3 regions of the Neorhizobium sp. 05N33 genome follow, and region 1 is predicted to be linked to each of the others. Evidence: predicted binding sites of a transcription regulator. Region 1 holds the regulator's gene; each other region holds the start of a gene.
What was found. Region 1 encodes PhoB, which activates phosphate uptake and scavenging genes when phosphate is short. Its sites were predicted from a motif close to TGTCATNNANCTGTCAT; they were not measured.
Positions count from the first base shown of each region.

Region 1 (7,300 bases):
TAATCCGGTCGAGCTGCGTGCTGCGCTTGGGGCCAAGGGCGTTCCGCTTGCGGGCGATCCCCAGCCCTTCATGGTCAAGGCCGCCGCTGTCCTGAACAGGATGACCTTCGTCAGCCGCATCCTCATGACGATCGTCGTATTGGCGGCTTCCGTCGGCGGGGCGTTCTTCGCCTATCGTCAGATTGCGCCGCGCTTCCGCGCCCGCAACCGAGTGGAAAAGGTGGTTCTCGGCAGCCTCGTCGTCGCCTCCTCGATCGCCATTCTGACCACGATCGGCATCGTCGCCTCGATGCTGACCGAAGCGGCCCACTTCTTCACCGCTATTCCCGCCTGGGAATTCTTCTTCGGCACGGTATGGGATCCGCGTTTTGCTGCTGCCGGTTCTGGCGGCTCCGAAGGTCAGTTCGGCCTTATTCCGCTGCTGCTCGGTACGCTCTATATCGGTTTCGTCGCGATGCTCTTTGCGGTTCCGATCGGTCTCTTTTCGGCAATCTACATGTCGGAATACGCCTCGCCGAAGGTCCGCTCGGTTGCGAAGCCTTTGCTCGAAGTGCTCGCCGGCATTCCGACCATCGTCTACGGCTTCTTCGCCTTGACGACCATCGGACCGTTCCTGCGCGATATCTCTTCGCAGCTGAACGGCCTCGTCACCGGCGACTATGCCAACTTCATTCAGGCACAGAGCGTTCTGACCGCCGGCTTCGTCATGGGCATCATGCTGATCCCCTACGTCTCCTCGCTGTCCGACGATATCATCACGGCGGTGCCGCGTGCCCTGCGTGACGGCTCGCTCGGCCTCGGCGCCACCCGTTCGGAAACCATCAAGAAGGTCGTCCTGCCGGCCGCTCTGCCGGGCATCGTCGGCGCGCTCCTGATGACCGCATCGCGCGCCGTCGGCGAGACGATGATCGTCGTGCTTGCGGCCGGTGTTGCCGCCCGCCTGCAGATCAACCCTTTCGAGCCAATGACGACCGTGACCGTCAAGATCGTCAATCAGCTGACGGGTGACCTTGAGTTCACCTCGCCGCAGACCCTGGTTGCCTTCGCGCTGGGCATCACGCTTTTCGCCATCACGCTTTGCCTCAACATCTACGCGCTTTATATCGTGCGCAAATACCGGGAGCAGTACGAATGACCGATGTGGTTTCTCCCGCCGCCGGCATCTCCACGGCCAAGTCCGTCCGTCGCGATATCGGCATCAAGCGCCGTTACGCCGCCGAGCGTCGCTTCCGTGCCTATGGCATCGCCGCGCTTTCCTTCGGCATCATCTTCCTGATGCTTCTCCTGTGGTCGGTGGTCTCCAAGGGTTACACCGCCTTCCAGCAGACCATGATCACCATGCCGGTCGAGTTCTCGCAGCAGATCATCGACCCGCAGAACGAACGTGCCACCAATCCGCAGAAGCTGATGACGGCCAACTATCCGGTCGTCGCCCGCAATGCTCTCGCCAAGCTGCTCAACGTCAGCGTCGACGACCGTGTCGCCGCCCGCGCGGTCGGCCAGATGCTGTCCGATGGTGTCCGCGTTCAGCTGCGTGACCTGGTCATAGCCAATCCGGCGATCATCGGCACGACGCAGACGGTAAGACTGCTCGCTTCCGGCGATATCGACTCGGCCTACAAGGGCCAGATCGACCTCGACGTCAGCCAGGAAAACCGCAAGATCAACGACCAGCAGCTCGGCTGGATGAAGCAGCTCTCTGACAGCGGAGCCCTTGCCAAGCACTTTAACGGCGGCATTTTCGTCAACGGCGCATCGAGCCGTCCGGAAGCAGCTGGCGTCGGCGTCGCGCTCATCGGCTCGTTCTACATGATGCTGATCGTGCTTGTCCTGGCGCTACCGATCGGCGTCGCCGCTTCGATCTATCTCGAGGAATTTGCCCCGAAGAACAAGTTCACCGATCTGATCGAGGTGAACATCAACAATCTCGCGGCCGTTCCCTCGATCGTCTACGGTCTGCTCGGTCTGGCGGTGTTCGTCAACTTCATGGGCCTGCCGCGTTCCGCCTCCTTCGTCGGTGGTCTGGTGCTCACCCTCATGACGCTGCCGACGATCATCATCGCGACCCGCGCGGCACTGAAGGCAGTGCCGCCATCGATCCGTGCTGCCGCCCTCGGGCTCGGCGCCTCGAAGATGCAGACGATCTTCCACCATGTCCTGCCGCTTGCCATGCCGGGCATCCTGACCGGCACCATCATCGGCCTCGCCCATGCCCTTGGCGAAACCGCACCGCTGCTCCTGATCGGCATGGTGGCCTTCGTCGCCAACTATCCGACCACGCCGCTCGACCCGTCGACGGCGCTGCCGGTCCAGATCTACATGTGGGCGAACGAAGCTGAGCGCGCGTTCGTCGAGCGTACCTCGGGAGCAATCATCATCCTGCTCCTGTTTCTCATCCTAATGAATGTTGGCGCAATTCTCTTGCGGCGTCGCTTCGAGCGGCGCTGGTAGAAGGAGTATGACAATGAATATGATGTCAGAATCGGCAGTAGAAAAGGCGCTGGACCAAAAGATGAGCGATGCTTCCCACAAGATGATCGGTAAGGACGTTTCTGTTTATTACGGCGAAAAGCGTGCGCTTTTCGACGTGAACCTCAACGTCCGCGAAAACACTGTGACGGCTCTCATCGGTCCTTCCGGTTGCGGCAAGTCCACCTTCCTGCGCTGCCTCAACCGCATGAACGACACGATCGAGAATTGCCGCGTCACCGGCAAGATCACCCTCGACACGGACGATATCTACGACAATAACATCGACGTCGTGGAACTTCGCGCCCGCGTCGGCATGGTTTTCCAGAAGCCGAACCCGTTCCCGAAGACCATCTACGAAAACATTTCCTACGGTCCGCGCATCCACGGTCTTTCCAAGAACAAGGCCGACATGGATCAGATCGTCGAGGCGAGCCTGCAGCGCGCCGGCCTCTGGACCGAAGTCAAGGATCGCCTGCATGAATCCGGCACCGGCCTCTCCGGCGGTCAGCAGCAGCGTCTGTGCATCGCCCGCGCGATCGCCGTGTCGCCGGAAGTCATCCTCATGGACGAACCCTGCTCGGCTCTCGATCCGATCGCGACCGCCAAGGTTGAAGAACTCATCCATGAACTTCGTGCCAACTACACGATCGTCATCGTGACGCACTCGATGCAGCAGGCTGCCCGCGTCTCGCAGCGCACCGCCATGTTCCATCTCGGCCAGCTCGTCGAGGAGAACGACACCGACAAGATGTTCACCAATCCCGACGACCAGCGCACCCAGGATTACATCATGGGCCGTTTCGGCTGATCCAGTCGACTGTGCCGCCTGAAAATCAATTTTGAGGACTAGAAGATGGCATCGACCCATATCCTGTCGGCTTATGACGACGAACTGAAATACCTGAGCCGCCGTATCTCCGAAATGGGCGGCCTCGCCGAGCAGATGTGCTCGGACGCCGTGCGCGCGCTGGTCAATTCCGATGCCGCACTCGCCCAGAAGGTCATCTCCGACGACGTGATCCTCGATCACGCCGAGCGCGAGATCGGCGACAAGGCGATCATCACGATCGCCCGCCGCCAGCCGGTCGCAGCCGACCTTCGCGAGATCGTCGGTTCGCTGCGCATCGCCTCCGATCTGGAGCGCGTCGGCGACCTTGGCAAGAACACCGCCAAGCGCGTCATCGCGGTTCAGGGCACCGGCGTTCCGCGCAAGCTCGCCCGCGGCCTGGAGCATCTCTCCGATCTCGCCCTCGTGCAGCTCAAGGACGTCCTCGACGTCTATTCGACGCGTTCGGCGGAAAAGGCCGAGGCGATCCGCAGCCGCGACGAGGAAATCGACGCGATGTACACCTCGCTGTTCCGCGAGCTCCTCACCTACATGATGGAGGATCCGCGCAACATCACCACCTGCACGCATCTGCTGTTCTGCGCCAAGAATATCGAGCGTATCGGCGACCACGCCACCAACATCGCCGAGACCATCTACTACATGACGACGGGCGCCCAGCCGGAAGGCGACCGTCCGAAGGACGACTCGTCGAACACGCTCGGCGCGATCACCGAATAGAACTGACGGAGCAGGCCAAGAATGCTGCCGAAAATCGCTGTCGTAGAAGACGAAGAAGCGCTGAGCGTGCTTCTTCGTTACAATCTGGAAGCCGAGGGTTATGAGGTCGATACCGTTTTGCGGGGCGACGAAGCCGAAATTCGGCTTCAGGAGCGGGTACCGGACCTCCTGATCCTGGACTGGATGCTGCCCGGCGTTTCCGGCATCGAACTCTGCCGCCGGCTGCGCATGCGCCCGGAAACGGAGCGCCTGCCGATCATCATGCTGACGGCCCGCGGCGAGGAGAGCGAACGTGTTCGCGGCCTCGCCACCGGTGCCGACGACTATGTGGTGAAGCCCTTCTCGACGCCTGAACTGATGGCCCGCGTCAAGGCGATGCTTCGCCGCGCCCGTCCCGAGGTGCTCTCCAGCGTTCTCCGCTGCGGCGATATCGAACTCGACCGGGAAACTCATCGCGTTCACCGCAAGAGCCGCGAAGTGCGCCTTGGCCCGACCGAGTTCCGCCTGCTGGAATTCCTGATGGCCTCGCCCGGCCGCGTCTTTTCGCGGTCGCAGCTTCTGGACGGCGTCTGGGGTCACGACATCTATGTCGACGAACGCACCGTCGACGTGCATGTCGGGCGTCTCAGGAAGGCGCTCAACTTCTCCAATATGCAGGATGTCATCCGCACCGTCCGCGGCGCGGGTTATTCAATGGAATCCTGAGAGGCGGCTTTAAGCCGCCTCGGTCTGCCGCTGCCATTCCGGCAGCGGAAAAATCCGGTCGTAGGCCCAGTTGAACACGAAGGCATAGACCACGTAGAAGACCGCGAACGACACGTCCATCGTCAGCGCATGGACGAGGCTTATACCGAGATACCAGGCGATCAGCGGCAGAAGCGTGATCAGCAGTCCAAGTTCGAACAGCACCGCATGCGCCACGCGTATGGCGGTGTTTTTCTGCGTGCCGCCGGTAAAGCGCTGCATCAGGTGGTCGAAGCCGAGATTGTAGAGATAGTTCCAGCCAGTGGCGATCGTCGCGCTGCCGATGCCGACCACGCCGATATCGGCGGCCGGCATGCCGAAGGCGAAGGAGCCGAGTGGTGTGATGAGAGCAAGCCCGATCAGTTCGAAGCTGATGGCATGGCGGATACGGTCGCGTGTCGTGCGCATGATGACCTCCTGGGGTGCTTTCCGGGCCGTCCCGGAGTTTCTGCCCGAATGGGGGAGGTCGTCCTCACTGTCTTTCAGATAGGTGGAATGCCGATCCGGAGCAAGGCTTGGCCGGCATATCTGCCATACACAACAAAAAGCGGGCCTGAGCCCGCCTTCGATTTCGCCTCGTGTCGCGCCGCCGCTCAGACCCGAGCGGCAACCTTGCGGCGCTCGTTGACCGGCTGGTAGGCAAGCTTTGCGTGGTAACCGCAATAGGGCGATGCATCCGGGGATTCACAGCCGCAGAAGTGGAAGTCTTCCTTGAGCGGGTCGCCGACCGGCCATTTGCAGGTGCGCTCGGTGAGTTCCGTCAATGCAAGGCGGCGGGAGATCGGCACGACTACGTTGGAGGCGGGACGATATTCCATCTCCTGGTAGGGTTCGATCTCGATCTCTTCCTTGACCATCGTCGCGCCGACGGCGCGGGTAACGGTCCGGGTCGTGACCCGCGACGCATAGTTCGGAGCCCGCGGCGCCGATGTCGTGCGCTTGGCAGCCGATGCGCGGCCGGTCGCAACCGTACCGCCAGCTTTCGCCCGGCCCGGCAGGCTGAGACGATGCACCTTGCCGATCACGGCATTTCGGCTTACGCCACCAAGTTGTGCTGCGATCTGGCTGGCGCTCAGGCCCTCCGACCACAATCTTTTGAGCTTCTCGACACGCTCGTCTGTCCAGTTCATGCCCGTTCTCCGCCTTTGAACGTTGCTGGCATGCAGAATCCTTCCACCTTTGCTGCGAAAATCATTTCGCAGCACCCACTATATCTATGCTTGAGGTGACTAGTTCCGCCGCATGCAGTCTAGTAATTGATCATTAACCTAGTGTGAGGCTGACTCCGTGGCAAGAGTCGGAGGAATCTGCGGGATTCGATTTCGTGGTTTTCCCCAACTTGCTGTGATGGAGAGTCTTTTTTGTCACAGAAGCCAGCGCCTGTCGGGTTCCGGTCGTAACGCGCCTAAAACACCGAGCTTTGTTGACATTGACGGCCTAAACCCCGATAGTGCCCCCGCCGCCCAGTGGGCGGCATTTTTGGTTTTTCTGGCCGGTTTTGTCGGCCTTTTTTGACTGCCTAGAGGAGTGATGTCGCCATGGCTGAAGCCGCGCTTTTCGACACGTTTGCCCGGGCTCCGCTGCGTTTTGAACGCGGCGAGGGCGTATGGCTTGTGACGGAAAGTGGAGAGCGATATCTCGACTTCGGCGCGGGCATCGCCGTCAATTCGCTCGGTTATGGCCACCCGCATCTCGTCGGCGCGCTGAAGGCGCAGGCCGACAAGGTCTGGCACACGTCCAACCTCTTCGAGCAGCCCGGCCAGGAGACGCTGTCGCGCCGCCTCGCCGACAACTCTTTCGCGGATAAGGTGTTTTTCACCAATTCCGGTGCGGAGGCGCTCGAATGCGCCATCAAGACCGCGCGCCGCTACCAGTTCGTGAAGGGCCATCCGGAACGCTTCCACATCGTCACCTTCGAGGGCGCCTTCCATGGCCGCACGTTGGCGACCATCGCTGCGGGCGGCCAGGCGAAATATCTCGAAGGTTTCGGCCCCAAGGTCGAAGGCTTCGATCAGGTGCCGTTCGGCGATATGGACGCTTTGAAGGCTGCGATCACCGATGCGACCGCGGCGATCCTCATCGAGCCGATCCAGGGCGAGGGCGGCATCCGGCCGGTTCCAAAGGAATTCTTGGCTGCGCTGCGGCAGATCTGCGACGACAACGGCCTGCTGTTGATCTTCGACGAGGTCCAGACCGGCGTCGGCCGCACCGGCAAACTGTTCGCCTATGAATGGACGGGCGTTTCGCCCGACATCATGGCGCTCGCCAAGGGCATCGGCGGCGGGTTCCCGCTCGGGGCCTGCCTTGCCACGGCGGAAGCTGCGTCCGGTATGACAGCCGGCACCCACGGCACCACCTACGGCGGCAACCCTCTGGCCATGGCGGTCGGCAATGCCGTGCTCGACGTGATCCTGGGGGACGGCTTCCTGGAAAATGTCCGCGACGTCACGTTGGTCTTGCGGCAGGGGCTAGCCAGCCTAAAGGATCGTTTCCCCAGCGTCATCGAGGATATCCGCG
Region 1 covers NZ_JBFTNK010000002.1:349,874-357,173, reverse strand. Annotated here, with positions in the region: gene pstC (phosphate ABC transporter permease subunit PstC) at 1-1,135, shown strand, start outside; gene pstA (phosphate ABC transporter permease PstA) at 1,132-2,451, shown strand; gene pstB (phosphate ABC transporter ATP-binding protein PstB) at 2,465-3,280, shown strand; gene phoU (phosphate signaling complex protein PhoU) at 3,326-4,039, shown strand; gene phoB (phosphate regulon transcriptional regulator PhoB) at 4,061-4,744, shown strand; gene AC1DLT_RS05975 (PACE efflux transporter) at 4,754-5,191, opposite strand; gene AC1DLT_RS05970 (GcrA family cell cycle regulator) at 5,377-5,913, opposite strand; gene AC1DLT_RS05965 (acetylornithine transaminase) at 6,322-7,300, shown strand, end outside.

Region 2 (7,300 bases), on a different contig from region 1:
ACTCCATCGCTGCGTCACCGTGAGGCGATCAGTCAGCGTTAAATCTATGCTGGCTACTTGGGGTTTGCGTAGCCTTCAAATCTGGCAGCAAAACGTCGGTCAGGATTTTCTCCACTTCAGCCTCGACGCTTCGTCCGTTCTTTGCGGCGCGCGCTTTGAGCAATCGCATCAGTTCGTCGGACAGGGATATGGTGATGGCATGCATCATAGCACCTCCGGCTCGATACAATTCGTTTATCCATGATATCGCCTGATCAAACGCTTTTCAACGCAAGCCCAGCCATGCCCCAATCGCTTGACCCAACAACCGCCCAGCATTTCGTGACAAGCGCCCTGCCCTATATCCCCGGCGACTATGTGGGCAAACACTGGCTGGCGAGCTTCGGATGAGGCTTCTCCCATCCTCTCGCGTGCTGGTGGCGATTGCCGTCTTCCTGTCGTTGCTTCTCATCGCCCTGATGGAAGCGTCGGGGTTCGGAGCCTTCTCGCCGCTCTGGATTCGCCCGATCGTCCGGGTGATCTGCGCCGCCAACCTGCTGGTTGCCCTGCCGGGCCTGATGACGGCAAAGCACATCGCCTGGCTCAACTACCTGCTCCTTAGCATCGCCGCCTATGTGGTGGCCTCGACCACGCCGATCGCCGCGCTCTGGGTCATTCCGAAGACCATGTTCTTAGCCGTCAGGCATGCATTTTCGAGCCTTTGGTGATCTTGTCGACGATCTTTTTCCCGGCCCGGAGTGCAATGCCCACCAGTTTCGCATCCTCCGGCGCAAACTGCGCGAATACCTCGCGGTTGGCCGCGTCATGGCCCGTCGAGAACATTTCCTCGATATAGGCCGACGTCGTCACCTCCCGTTCCAGCGAGCGCTGGTGGATGGTGCGCAGCGTCTCGTTGTCGGCGGTCAGCACCACGATCGGCTGGATGCTCATCGCATTGTAGACATGACCTGCCGCATCCCGATATGCTTCACCGATGATTGCGGGATTTTGCGCGATGATGCCGCTCGTCAGAAACGCGGTCACGTTGAGCTCCTGCCAGGGGGCGAGGTCATCGCGAAGCACGATCGCGATCTTGGTATCGAACATGAAGAACAACTCCGTCGAAGGTTATGCCAAAGGCCATGCAGGGACCGACGAGATAGCGGCAGCCGATGCGGCCGGTCTTGAACGTTCGTGCAACTCGGGAGCCACCGCCGGCGGCAGTGCAAGAGGCGCGCCCGACGGCAGCGCAAGCGGCGCGCCTGACGGCATCGTCCAGGCGCCCTCCTCGCGCGGCATCGAGCGGATCGAGGCCCGCTTCCATGGGCTCGGTTTCGAGCCGCATCGCCACGACACCTATGCGATCGGGCTGACGCTTTCCGGCGTGCAGACCTTCCAGTATCGCGGCGCCGCCCGCGCCAGCCTGCCTGGCAATGTCATCGTGCTGCATCCGGACGAGGTGCATGACGGTGCGGCCGGCACCGATGCCGGGCTGCGCTATCGCATGCTCTACCTGCCGCCGGAACGGCTGATCGAGGCGGCAGGCGGTTCGCGCGGCCTGCCCTTCGTGCCGGATCCCATCATAGCGGATGCGGAATTCCGGCAGTGTCTTTTCGAAGCCCTGGACGATCTCGCGGCCGAGCCGCAGGACCTGCTGCTCGACGACCTGATCGGCCGCATAGCCACAAGTCTCTGGCACCATGCCGACGGCAAGGGCAGCGTTGCCGGCACGCCGCGGGCACAACAGGCGGTTCTGCGCTGCCGCGATTACCTGCAGACGAACGCCGACCGGACGGTTTCTTCGGAGGAACTGGAGGAAGTCAGCGGTTTCGATCGCTACACGACCGCAAGGCAGTTCCGAAAGCTTCTCGGCACCAGTCCGCACCGCTATCTCGTCATGCGCCGGCTCGACCGGGCGAAGGTCCTGCTGTCACAAGGCGGCAGCCTGGCGGATATCGCGGCCGATACGGGCTTTGCCGACCAGGCGCATTTCACCCGTCATTTCAAGAAGACGTTCGGCATGACGCCGGGCCGCTGGATGGCGCTTCGCAGGAGCGCCTGAGGCCGCCGGCCTTTGTGAAATTTCAGTCATCAAAGCTTCATCGAAGCGTCAATCTTCCATCACCTCACCGTCATGCACTCACCTTAACCGGTTGGCGTCTTTGACACGCCAACCAACAGGTGATCCCATGACCAAAATTCTGTTCGCCACCGTAGCGCTTGCCGCGCTGATCGGCGGCTCCGCTTCTGCTGACGACAAGGTTTTTCCGGCCAAGCTCACCGGCCAGGCAATCCTCCCCGCCAACACGGTCGTTCCGGCTCCGGCCGATGCGCCGGCGTTCCTCAAGACCTCCGGCAAGTTCACCACCGCCGACCGTAAGCGCACCGACACCCTCGGCACCCTGCCGGGCAAGGACGGCGCCCGCATCACCGACGTCAAGCTGCCGCTCGACGGCCAGCCGATCCAGGGCTTTTCCGGCATCAAGACCATGGCTGACGGCACCTTCTGGACGCTGTCGGATAACGGTTTCGGCTCGAAGTTCAACTCGTCCGACTCGATGCTTTTCCTGCACCAGATGAAGTTCGACTGGGCCGCCAACAAGGCTGAAGTCGTCAAGAACGTCTTCCTCTCCGATCCGAACAAGATCGCTCCGTTTCCGATCGTCACCGAAGCCACCGAAACCCGTTACCTGACCGGCGCCGATTTCGACATCGAATCCGTACAGCCGGTCGCCGATGGCTTCTGGCTCGGCGATGAATTCGGCCCCTACCTGCTCAAGTTCGATATTCAGGGCCGTCTTACCGACGTCATCGCCACCACCGTCGACGGCAAGCCGGTGCTTTCGCCGGACAACCCGCTCATCCAGCTGCCGGGCAACCCCGCTGCCAAGATGCCGGTCTTCAACTTGAAGCGTTCCGGAGGCTTCGAAGGCCTCGCTATGGCGAAGGATGGCTCCAAGCTCTACGGCCTGCTCGAAGGCCCGCTCTACAAGGACGACGGCCAGGTCGAGCAGGCCGACGGCAAGACCGCCATCCGCGTCATCGAATTCGACGTCGCCTCCAAGAAGTGGACCGGCCGTTCGTGGCTGTATCCGTTCGCCGACAAGGGCGCCGCGATCGGCGATTTCAACATGATCGACGCCTCGACCGCCCTCGTGATCGAGCGCGACAACGGCGCCGGCACCAAGGACAAGGCCTGCGCCGATCCGAAACAGCCGAAGCCGGATTGCTTCGACGCTCCGGCCGAATTGAAGCGCGTCTACAAGATCGAGTTCAACGACGCCAATGTCGGCAAGGCCGTCCGCAAGATCGGTTATATCGACCTGATGAACATCCAGGACCCGGACAACAAGAAGAAGGCCGGCAGTGTCGCCGGCGTCTACGACATGCCGTTCGTGACGATCGAGAACGTCGACGTGATCGACGCCGCCCACATCATCATCGGCAACGACAATAACCTGCCCTTCTCGGCAGGCCGCGCCGTCGACAGGGCCGACAACAACGAGTTCAGCGTACTCGAAGTCGGCGAATTCCTGTCTGCCAAGTAAGCAGCAGACGTGCCAACAGCGAAGAGCGTCCGGCGAAAGCCGGGCGCTCTTTTTGTTTGGGACATGGGGATAGAGCAGTGGCTACACCGGCGATTCGCCGGCGACCATTCATCCATAAAATGGCATTATATTATGTATTCCGCACATCTACAGCAATAAAATGTATTGAGTTAGGGTGTTCGTCATTGAGGTGGCGGCATGGGCTGACAGCTCTTGCCGCAACGTGAGCTTGCCTGCGTCGTCGGCCGCCAGTGACTGGAAAGGTTTAAACTCAAAGATGTCCACAAAAGAAAAGCCACTTATCGCGATTGTCGGGGCAACGAGCAAACAGGGGCGAAGCGTAGCCGCGACACTCCTTCGTAGCGAGCGTTTCCGTGTCCGCGCTTTAACCCGGAAAAAGGACTCAGCTGCGGCTTTAAGCCTGGAGAAACTTGGCGCCGAAATCGTGACAGTCCCTCTTGAACCTGGCTTTCAGAAGGATCTCATTGCTGCATTCAAGGGCGCGGATGGCGCATTTCTGATGACGCCACCCATCGCCCCACCGCAGACAACCGAGGCTCCTCTCGGCCGTGAACTGGCGGATGCCGCAGTTGAGGCACGGGCATTGCTCCGAAAGCTGAGAGCCTATGCAGCGCCGTCCAGTGAGTGGTGCACTCGTAGCCCTGAAGCAGACCAGCGGCGGCAAGCACCAGCGTTCCGGTGCCAGGCGGCCATCAGGAACTGGCAGCCGGGCTCCTGGCGCTGTAGAAACGAGAGAAGACGTTCGTCCTGCATCGCATCGAGATGACCGGGCCCGCCCGGAACAACAACGATGTCGAGTTGACCGCATTCTTCAAGCAACATGCTTGGGACGATACTCAGTCCGCTCGCACTTCGAACGGGAGCGCGTCCCTCGGCCAGCAGATGGCAACGCGTATTCGGCAGCCGCGTCAGAACTTCCCAAGGCCCGGTCAAATCAAGCTGGGTCAGCCCGGCAAACAGGACAAAGCCGATCTCACGAGGGGGTGCGCTCACAGACATCCAAGCTTGCTCAGCCAGTTGGGGATAATATCGGTTTCGCGAGCATGCACATGAAAATGCCGGCGGACGCAACCGGAAAAATTCCACTGTCGTTGCAATCGCGAGCGATTGTCTATGGCGGGTAGGAAACCTACTTCGAGGTTCGGCCGTAGGCAGGCGCGAGCCTCCGGCGATCCGCTAATTTGCTCGATGCGAAGGACGCAGGACATCTCCTTGCCCAACAATGTGACCTTGAATTGTATATGGAAACGTGCGCGACTGACTGATGGCTCGGCCCTCATCGCCGAGGTGGACAAGTACAGATGTTTTTGGTTGTGCGGAGAGAGACGTGCGCCTCGCTTTTAAACTGATTTCGTTCGCTTTCTTTGCTTTATTATCTTCGCAAGAAGTGAGGTCGCAGGAAGTCCAACTCTCCGGCCGATGGCAGCAGATTTCCTCCGACGCGGGATCATGCGCAGCTTGTTTTGTTGGGATCGTGAGGCAGGGCACAGTTCTTATTGTCAGCGCAAACAACGGTTGGTCTGCAACAGTACAAGCGGATCGAAACGGCCCTGCACACTTCGCCACCGGCCGGGGGCGGTGGAAAATGCGGCCTGGCGCGACCTACAGCAACAAAGTTTTCGATGTTCTTTTCGCCGTTCGTGACGAGCAACTGATGATGTTCATGGTCGTTGATCTCGGGAATGGTTCGAAACGGACCATTACAGCTGTTTTCGCCAGACCGGTCCCGAAACTCCCCGTGACCAGGGCCTGACGCACGGCTGCGGCCCCTCACCCGCGATAATTGAACAGCCATTTGATGAAGGCGGCGGACACCGTCACGAAGGCCATCAGTCCCGCCCAGGTTTCCAGATAGAAGGGCGGCGGGGCGAGCAGCTTTCCTTCGATATTGAAGTAACCCAGCGTCATCAGCGTTGCGCAGACGACGAACGCGAGCGTGGCCCAGATCCAGATATGCAGGTATGACATCCATCTCCTCCCTTTTGACGCGCCGTAAAATAAATCAACGGCGTCGCCAGGGAAGTCGTCCAATCGGAGTAAGCCCTCAGGTCGAATGAGGGTGCTGAAGGCGGCCGGCATGGTGACGGCACTTGCCTGGCCCAGTTCCATGCGTCCCTGCCCGGCCTACTCGAACCGGAACGCCAGCCGCTTGCCCGTCAGCCTCGCCAGCTGCTGCAGGCGGCCGTCCAGCCGCTCGCCGGCGAAATCGCGGTAGGCGGAGGGCACGACGAATTCGAGATCAAGATCCGGTTCGAAGGACGGGCGGAAGGTCAGGTGGTTGACGAGGCCTGGCATCGATGCCGAGAAGAGGTAGACGACGCGAAGCAGCCCGCCGAGCAGCTTTGCGAGATCGAGCAGGCGGGGCGTCGCGATCGTCGCCAGCGGGCCGGTGGCGCCGTCGTCGTGCAGGCCTTCGAAACGGTAGTAGTTTGCGAGCGCCAGATAGGCCCGGCCGGCATGGGTGATGCCGACGAAGGAGGAGTGGGCGATCAGGTTCAGCGCCTGCAGGCCACGATAATCCGGATGGGCGCGCCAGCTGATATCGGCGAGCAGGCAGGCGGCCTGGCGATAGCGGCTTTCCTCTTCCGTCTCGACGATCCCGAAGGCCGGCACCATGCGGCCGGTCCAGTCGGCAAGCTCGCGGGCGTGTTCGGGCGATCGGGCGCGCAGGATCGCGAGCTGGTCGGCGGCAACCAGCAGTGGATCGCTTGCCTTCTCTTCGTCGGAAAGCAACGAATAGAGATAGCCTTCACGAACGCCCTGCGCCGAAAAGCTCACCCTGGCGGGCTTCATCACCGCCAGCACTTCCTGCATGGCGATCGCACCGAAGGGCAGCAGCGAACGGCGGCTCTTCGAGACGGCCTGCCAGGCGGGGTCCTTGCTGTCCTTGGCCGCAATCACCTCGTCGAGGAATTTCTGCATATCCTCGAGAGACAGTTCGTAGCCCTGCATCATGTGCAGCGGATACTTGCTCATTTCCATGTGCAGCTTGGCGATGTTGCGCCAGGTGCCGCCGACGGCATAGAAGGTGCGGCCCGCGCCGTTTTCCAGGAACCGCGCGGTGTTCACCTGCTTGCGGGCGAAGGTGCGCGCCTTGGAAAGCGAATTGCCGGAGGATTCCGACAGCCGCAGCCCCCCGAGCGGCAGGGTGATGCCCTTGCCGAACTCCTTGCCCTTGATGTCGATCAGTTCCAGTGAACCGCCGCCGAGGTCGCCGGCGATGCCGTCGGGATCATGGAAGCCGCTGATGACGCCGAGCGCCGAATACCGCGCCTCCTCCTCGCCGGAGAGAAGCTGCACCTGCTGGCCGAGGATCTCCTCCGCCTGGCGGATGAAATCCGGCCCGTTGGACGCTTCGCGAGCAGCAGCGGTCGCCAGCACGTAGACTTCGGTGGCGCGGGCCTGGGTGGAAAGAGCGCGAAAACGCTTCAGCGACAACAGGGCGCGCGCGACGCCCTCGTCGTCCATGCGGCCGTTCGAACCCAATCCCTTGCCGAGGCCGCACAGCACCTTCTCGTTGAAGAGGACGGTCGGCGCGCGGGATAGGCCTTCGTAGATAACGACGCGGACGGAGTTCGAGCCGATGTCGATGACGGAGACAGGAGCGATCCCCGGAAGGCGCCCCTGGGCTTCTGATCGTACCATATTGCCTATTTCTTGCGTCCCGACACAAGGCCGGCGATAAGTTTCGGAGCGCTGGACTTCAGGGCTTCACCGCGCCCCGAGAGGCTCGGATTGGTCATGAAATAGTG
Region 2 covers NZ_JBFTNK010000007.1:62,331-69,630, reverse strand. Annotated here, with positions in the region: gene rnd (ribonuclease D) at 1-1, shown strand, start outside; gene AC1DLT_RS18775 (FitA-like ribbon-helix-helix domain-containing protein) at 29-208, opposite strand; gene AC1DLT_RS18770 (hypothetical protein) at 387-707, shown strand; gene AC1DLT_RS18765 (DUF2000 family protein) at 679-1,086, opposite strand; gene AC1DLT_RS18760 (AraC family transcriptional regulator) at 1,085-2,041, shown strand; gene AC1DLT_RS18755 (esterase-like activity of phytase family protein) at 2,169-3,527, shown strand; partial or broken gene AC1DLT_RS18750 (NmrA family NAD(P)-binding protein) at 3,805-4,125, shown strand; gene AC1DLT_RS18745 (DJ-1/PfpI family protein) at 4,152-4,547, opposite strand; gene AC1DLT_RS18740 (hypothetical protein) at 4,876-5,301, shown strand; gene AC1DLT_RS18735 (hypothetical protein) at 5,319-5,516, opposite strand; gene ppx (exopolyphosphatase) at 5,673-7,193, opposite strand; gene AC1DLT_RS18725 (RNA degradosome polyphosphate kinase) at 7,199-7,300, opposite strand, start outside.
Region 2: AC1DLT_RS18755 (esterase-like activity of phytase family protein) is a predicted target of PhoB. The motif match lies at 2,066-2,082, and genes of this name have one in related genera.

Region 3 (7,300 bases), on a different contig from region 1:
TCGGACCATGTGCCGGTGACGGCGGTGTTCAAGTTCTGAGATAGGTAGATTATCCGTCGCGATATGCTGCGGGACTGTGGCCCCCTCATCCGCCTACCGGCACCTTCTCCCCGCTGGGGAGAAGAGATATGCCGCGCCGCGGCTGTTCTTCCTCTCCCCTCGGGGAGAGGATGGCCGAGCAAAGCGGAGGCCGGGTGAGGGGGCTGCGGGCCCGGTTAAATTAATAGGAAGCCTCAGGCAAACCGATCCTGCATCGCCGCCGCCGCCTTGGCGAGGCTGGCGATATTGTCGCGGATGCGGCTTTCGATCACCCGGCCGACCTGCGGATATTCCTCCAGCAGGCGGTGGAACAGCGAGCGGCTGATCTTCAGGGCCTCGGAGTCCTCGATCGCCACGGCGGTGAACTTGCGCTCCACCATGGTCACGAGCGCCAGCTCCGACAGAAGGGTACCGGGACCGACCGTCGCTTCCACCTTCATCTCGCCACTGCGGTCCGCCATCAGCAGTTCGAAGCGACCCCTTGCGACGATGAAGGCCGATTCCGCCGGGGATTTCTCCCGAAACAGCTGCTGGCCGGTCGTCACCTGCCGCCGCTCGGCACCGAAGGCGACGAGGCGCAGCTGGTCGTCGTTCATGTCCCGGAACAGCGGGACCTGCGAAAGCAGGCGGATATCTTCGGTCAGCGACATCAGGGGCCTTTACGGTACGATCTTGTAGCCGCCGTTTTCGGTGACCAGGATTTCGGCGCTCGACGGATCGCGCTCGATCTTCTGGCGAAGACGGTAGACATGGGTTTCCAGCGTATGCGTAGTGACGCCGGAATTATAGCCCCAGACTTCCTCCAGGAGGACGTCGCGCGTCACTACCTTCTGGCCGGCGCGATAGAGGTAGCGGATGATCGCCGCTTCCTTTTCGGTCAGGCGGATCTTCTTGCCGTCCTCGGTGGTCAGCAGCTTCTGGCTCGGCTTGAAGAGATAGGGGCCGACCGTGAAGGTGGCGTCCTCGCTCTGCTCGTACTGGCGAAGCTGGGCACGGATGCGGGCAAGCAGCACGGCGAAGCGGAAGGGCTTCGTCACATAGTCGTTGGCGCCGGCTTCGAGGCCGAGAATGGTGTCGGAATCGGTGTCGTGGCCGGTCAGCATGATGATCGGCGCCTTGAAACCGTTCTTGCGCAGCAGTTTCACCGCCTCGCGGCCGTCCATGTCCGGCAGGCCGACGTCCATGATCAGCAGGTCGATCTGGGCATTCTTGGCTGTCTGCAGCGCCTTGGCCGCATTCGCCTCCTGGAGGATTGTGAACTCGTCGTAGAACGACAACTGCTCGACAAGCGTCTCGCGCAGATCATCGTCGTCGTCCACCAGGAGTATCGTGCGCGCTGCCATGCGTTCTTGCCTTTCGTCTCGCCGTTGCGTCCAGACTGCTGTTGCAGCCAATCGAAGCGCATTTAGGGCTCCTCGATCTAAATCCCTACAGCATCGACCCAAAAATCGGAATCGATTTTCGGAAAGTACGATGTCTCGATTCAATATGCGCAGCGCTTTAGTGTGCTATGAATTCAAACGAAATCATATTCAAAGCAAAACCTTGTGAGAGAAATGCAGCGTTTTCGCGAGGGAGATCACAAAAAGACTGCCGTCGTCACCGTTCGCACCGCGCCGCGCGACCGGCGCCGGGCGATCGTCGCCTTCGGCGGTATCACCGTGCTGGCGGCGCTCGGGCGATCCGGCACCTCTCCCTTCAAGCGGGAAGGGGATGGTGCAACGCCGATCGCGCCGATGCGCCTTCTCAGCGGTTATGTCCGTGGGGACCGCGTGACGCTGCCCCCGACGCCGCTTTCGATCGCGCGCATCGATAAAGACCTGCTGTGGTGCGACCAGCCGGAGCACCCGTCGTACAATCGACCGGTGAAGGCGCCGTTCCGGCCAAGTCATGAAGAGATGATGCGCGCCGACGGGCTCTACGACATCTGCCTCGTGCTCGACTGGAACGTCACCTCGCGAGCCCGCAACCGCGGCTCGGCGATCTTCTTCCACCTGATCAAGCCCGGCTACCAGCCGACCGCCGGCTGCATCGCCGTCAGCCTTCCCGACATGAAACGGCTGATCCGCTTCATGCGCAAGGGTACGGTGGTGAGGGTGATCGGCTAAGGCCTGCAACGAAAATGCCCGGCGCTGAGGCCGGGCATCTCGAAGTCAGAATTGAAAGACGTTTACTTCCACTCGCGGATGTCGACGAAGTGGCCGGCGACCGCGGCTGCGGCGGCCATGGCCGGCGAGACGAGATGCGTGCGGCCCTTGTAACCTTGGCGGCCCTCGAAATTGCGGTTGGAGGTGGAGGCGCAGCGCTCGCCCGGCTTCAGGCGGTCGTCGTTCATCGCCAGGCACATCGAGCAGCCCGGCTCGCGCCATTCGAAACCGGCATCCTTGAAGATCTTGTCGAGGCCTTCTGCTTCCGCCTGTTCCTTGACGATGCCGGAGCCCGGGACGACCATGGCGGACACGGTCGATGCGACCGTGCGGCCTTCGACAACTTTGGCTGCGGCGCGCAGGTCTTCGATACGGCCGTTGGTGCAGGAGCCGATGAAGACGCGGTCGATGGCGATGTCGGTGATCTTGGTGCCCGGCTTCAGGCCCATATAGTCCAGCGCGCGCCATTTCGAAGTGCGCTTAGTTTCGTCCTGGATATCGTCCGGGTTCGGAACGGAGCCTTCAACCGAGATCACGTCTTCCGGCGAGGAGCCCCAGGAGACAATCGGCGGCAGGTTGGCGGCGTCGAGCACGACGACCTTGTCGAAATGCGCGCCTTCGTCCGTCTGCAGCGTCTTCCAGTAGTCGAGCGCCATATCCCAGGCCTTGCCCTTCGGGGCGCGCGGCTTGTCCTTGATGTATTCGAAAGTCTTTTCGTCCGGCGCGATCAGGCCGGCGCGGGCGCCGCCTTCGATCGTCATGTTGCAGACCGTCATGCGGCCTTCCATGGAGAGTGCGCGGATCGCCTCGCCGGCGAACTCGATGACGTGGCCGGTGCCGCCGGCCGTGCCGATTTCACCGATGATGGCAAGGATGATGTCCTTGGCGGTAACGCCCGGCGGCAGCTGGCCGTCGACGCGCACCAGCATGTTCTTCGCCTTCTTCTGCACCAGCGTCTGGGTGGCGAGCACGTGCTCGACTTCAGACGTGCCGATGCCGTGCGCCAGCGCGCCGAAGGCGCCGTGGGTGGAGGTGTGGCTGTCGCCGCAGACGATGGTCATGCCCGGCAGGGTAAAACCCTGTTCAGGGCCGACGATGTGGACGATGCCCTGGCGAACGTCCTTTTCCGAATAATATTCGACGCCGAAGTCATGGGCGTTCTGGGCAAGCGCCTCCACCTGGATGCGGCTTTCCTCGTTCTTGATGCCTTCGTGGCGGTCGGCAGTGGTCGGCACGTTGTGGTCGACGACGGCAAGCGTCTTTTCCGGCGCGCGGACCTTGCGGCCGGCGATGCGCAGGCCTTCGAATGCCTGCGGCGACGTCACTTCGTGAACGAGGTGACGGTCGATATAGAGAAGACAGGTGTGGTTCTCATCCTCGGAAACGACGTGGTCGTCCCAGATCTTGTCATAAAGGGTGCGAGGTGCGCTCATGGCTGCTGTCCGTATAGCTGACTGAAACAGGAAATGGGTATCCGGCAGCTTAGGGCTGCCTCAAGCTGAGGAAGGTCAGCTAAGTCGGTCGCAAAGCGCCCCGGATACCCGCGCGAAAAAGCGTGCCGGCAGACGCTTGTGGTCCTGCAGCACGACGATGTGGTTCGCGAGGCATCCGAATTTCGATCCCATGGCCGCTGGAATACCAGTTTCCGAAGAAATCGGCAATCGAATTGCGTTGCGGGAAATCTGTCGCATCTCTGTCATAAAGCTTTCGCGGAAACGTGGTTGATCTCAGTTTCCATAACGGAGGAATGCCAAGATGTCCGAACCCATGCAAGACCAGCTCAGCCGCATCAAGGAAGAGATCGCCGACAGCTTCGATGAAGAGCTGGAAATGCAGATGGAAGAGGACCGGCTCGACGAGCTGGTCGCCGAGGGCATGTCCGAGCCCGCCGAGGCGACGATCGACCGCCGGATCTATTTCCGCGAACTGTTCCGCCTCCAGCACGAACTCGTCCGCCTGCAGGACTGGGTGCAGTACAAGAAGCTGAAGATGGTGGTGCTGTTCGAAGGCCGCGACTCGGCCGGCAAGGGCGGCGCCATCAAACGCGTCACCCAGCGCCTCAATCCGCGTGTCGCCCGCGTCGTCGCGCTGCCGGCGCCAACCGAGCGCGAACAGAACCAATGGTATTTCCAGCGCTACGTGCCGCACCTGCCGACGGCCGGCGAAATGGTGATGTTCGACCGCTCCTGGTACAACCGCGCCGGCGTCGAGCGGGTCATGGGCTTCTGCACCAAGGACGAGCTGGAAGAGTTCTTCCGCTCGGTGCCTGAATTCGAACGCATGCTGGTCCGCTCGGGCATCATCCTCGTCAAATACTGGTTCTCGATCACCGACGAGGAACAGGAGTTCCGCTTCAAGATGCGCATCCACGATCCGCTGAAACAGTGGAAGCTGTCGCCGATGGATCTCGAAAGCCGAGTCCACTGGGAAGAATATACCAAGGCCAAGGAAGAGATGCTCCAGCGCACCCACATTCCGGAAGCGCCGTGGTGGGTGGTGCAGGCCGTCGACAAGAAGAAGGCGCGGCTCAACATGATCTCCCATCTTCTCGCCCAGGTGCCTTACGAGACCGTTCCGAAGGAGCAGATCGACCTGCCGGGCCGCGTCCGGAACGACGACTACATCCGCCATCCGGTGCCGGCGGACATGTACGTCCCGGAAGTGTACTGAACAAAACTGCTGCGCCCTGCCGTCGTTGACGCTGCGTATGGCGCTCGACAGAGACTGAAACGGCGAGGCGGCCTTCGGGCCGCCTTTTGCGTTAGCGCTCTGTCCTTCTCCGCAAACGTGCTTCGATGCCGCGCAGGGCCAGCGACAGGCCGATCGTCAGCAGCAGGTAGATGTAGGTGACGATCGAATAGGTCTCGAAGAAGCGGAAGGAGCCGGCCGCGTAGACCTTGGCCATCTGGGTGATGTCGGCGACGCCGAGTACCGAGACGAGCGAACTATCCTTCACCATCGAGACGAAGTCGTTGGAAAGCGGCGGCAGGATCACCCGCATCGCCTGCGGAAAGACGATCAGCCGGAAACGCTGCCAGCGACTGAAGCCCAGCGCCTTCGCCGCCTCGATCTGGCCGATGTCGACGGCCTGGAACCCGGCGCGAAAGATTTCGGCGATGAAGGCTGCATAACCGATCGTCAGGGCGATGATCGCCCGCCACAAGAGCGAGACGTCGCGCACCAGAAGCGCCTGGACCCAGCCGCGCTCGATCAGCGGCGACAGCGCCCAATTGTAGAGCGTCACGAAGGCCGGTGCGCCGACGAAGGCGATGTAGAAGAGCAGGACGAGGATCGGGATGCCGCGGATGAGCTCGATATAGAAACGCGCCGCCTGCCTCAGCACGACATTGCCGGAAAGCCCTGCAAGCGCGATGCCGAGCCCCAGCAGCGTCGCCAGGAGAAAGGCTGCCAGCGTCACGCCGACCGTGATGCCGATGCCCCTGGCGACGACATTGAAGACCTGGGAATAAAGGTCGTTGAGGGCGATGACTGCCGCCAGGCCGAGGCAAAGTATCGCGAAGGCGACCAGCCACCAGGGGAAATCCTGCGGCTGGGACGTTCTGCGACGCGAAGGCGCCATGCCTTTACTGGCCCATCTTGTAATCGAGGAACCACTTCTTGTTCAGCGCATCGAGCGTGCCGTCAGCCTTCAGCGCGGCGATCGCGGCGTTGACCGGCGCAACGAGATTCGAACCCTTCTTGAAGATGAAGCCGAAATCCTCGGTGCCGAGCGGCGCGCCGATCAGCTTCAAGGAATCGCCGGAGGCCTTGACGTAACCGTCGCCGGCGGTGCTGTCGGTCAGCACCAGATCGACATCTCCCGCCTTCAGCGCCTGCACGGTCGCCCCAAAGGTTTCGAACAGCTTGATCCGCGGGTTCTGCTCGTTGCCGTCGAGGATTTCGTAGACCGCCGTGTAGAACGGGCTTGTTCCCGGCTGGGCGCCGATCAGTCCGGTCGTCAGGACGGCAAAACTCTTTGCGTCGGCGAAGCGTTTTTCATCGCCGCGCACCAGCATCAGCTGCTGTGAGCGCATATAGGGATCGGAGAAGTCGACCTTCTGTTTACGATCATCCTTGATGGTGATGCCGGTCATGCCGATGTCGTATTGCCCGTCGGAAACGGCCTGGATCATCGCGTCCCAGCTGGTGTTCTGGTATTCGAGCTTGAAGTTCAGCCGCCTGGCGATCTCGTTCATCGCATCATATTCCCAGCCGATCGCCTTGCCGCTCTTCGGATCGACGAATTGCAGCGGCGGATAGGCGTTTTCCGTCACCACCACGACGGTTCGGCCGCCGAGATCGGGAAGATCGATGGCAAGGCTCGGGGAGGGGGCAAGAAAGAATGCGGCAAGGCCGGCAATAACGGTGCGGCGGAAAGGCATCAGGACACTCCCGTAAAATGAGAACCGCATTCGACTCTCACGAAACCGGCTCAGATGACAAGCGGCGAAATCGGGTGCGGGGCATCAACTTTCCCGTGCTCCGGAACAAAGCGGCGCATGCGGCCTTTACGAGGCAGCGAAGGTTCCAGTGCGTTCAAGAGCATCAAGCCGCGGGAGGATATGTCTATGGTTTCCGAACAGCAACTGATCTCCAAGATCACCTGGCGGCTGATGCCGTTTCTCGGGGTTCTTTATCTCATCGCCTATATCGACCGCCAGAATGTCAGCTTCGCCAAGCTCGACATGGTATCCGCACTTGGCATGAGCGAATATGCCTACGGGCTCGGCGCGTCCCTGTTCTTCATCGGCTATTTCCTCTTCGAAGTGCCGAGCAACCTGCTTCTCACGCGGTTCGGCGCCAGCCGCTGGTTCGCCCGCATCATGATCTCCTGGGGCATCGTCACCATCGCGCTCGCCTACACCCAGAACGCCACGATGTTCTACATCCTGCGTTTCCTGCTCGGTGTGTGCGAAGCCGGATTCTTTCCGGGCGTCCTCTATCTTCTGACCCTCTGGTTCCCGGAGGATTATCGCGGGCGCATGGTCGGGCTGTTCATGATCTTCAGCGCTCTTGCCAATGCGGTCGGCGCTCCGCTCGGCGGCACGCTGCTCGATCTCGACGGGCTTCTCGGTCTTGCCGGCTGGGAATGGGTTTTCCTTGCGACCGGGGTG
Region 3 covers NZ_JBFTNK010000005.1:195,712-203,011, forward strand. Annotated here, with positions in the region: gene AC1DLT_RS15720 (exodeoxyribonuclease III) at 1-39, shown strand, start outside; gene AC1DLT_RS15725 (cyclic nucleotide-binding domain-containing protein) at 234-689, opposite strand; gene AC1DLT_RS15730 (response regulator transcription factor) at 699-1,382, opposite strand; gene AC1DLT_RS15735 (L,D-transpeptidase family protein) at 1,596-2,147, shown strand; gene leuC (3-isopropylmalate dehydratase large subunit) at 2,210-3,619, opposite strand; gene ppk2 (polyphosphate kinase 2) at 3,942-4,856, shown strand; gene AC1DLT_RS15750 (amino acid ABC transporter permease) at 4,948-5,766, opposite strand; gene AC1DLT_RS15755 (transporter substrate-binding domain-containing protein) at 5,771-6,568, opposite strand; gene AC1DLT_RS15760 (MFS transporter) at 6,755-7,300, shown strand, end outside.
Region 3: ppk2 (polyphosphate kinase 2) is a predicted target of PhoB. The motif match lies at 3,881-3,897, and genes of this name have one in related genera.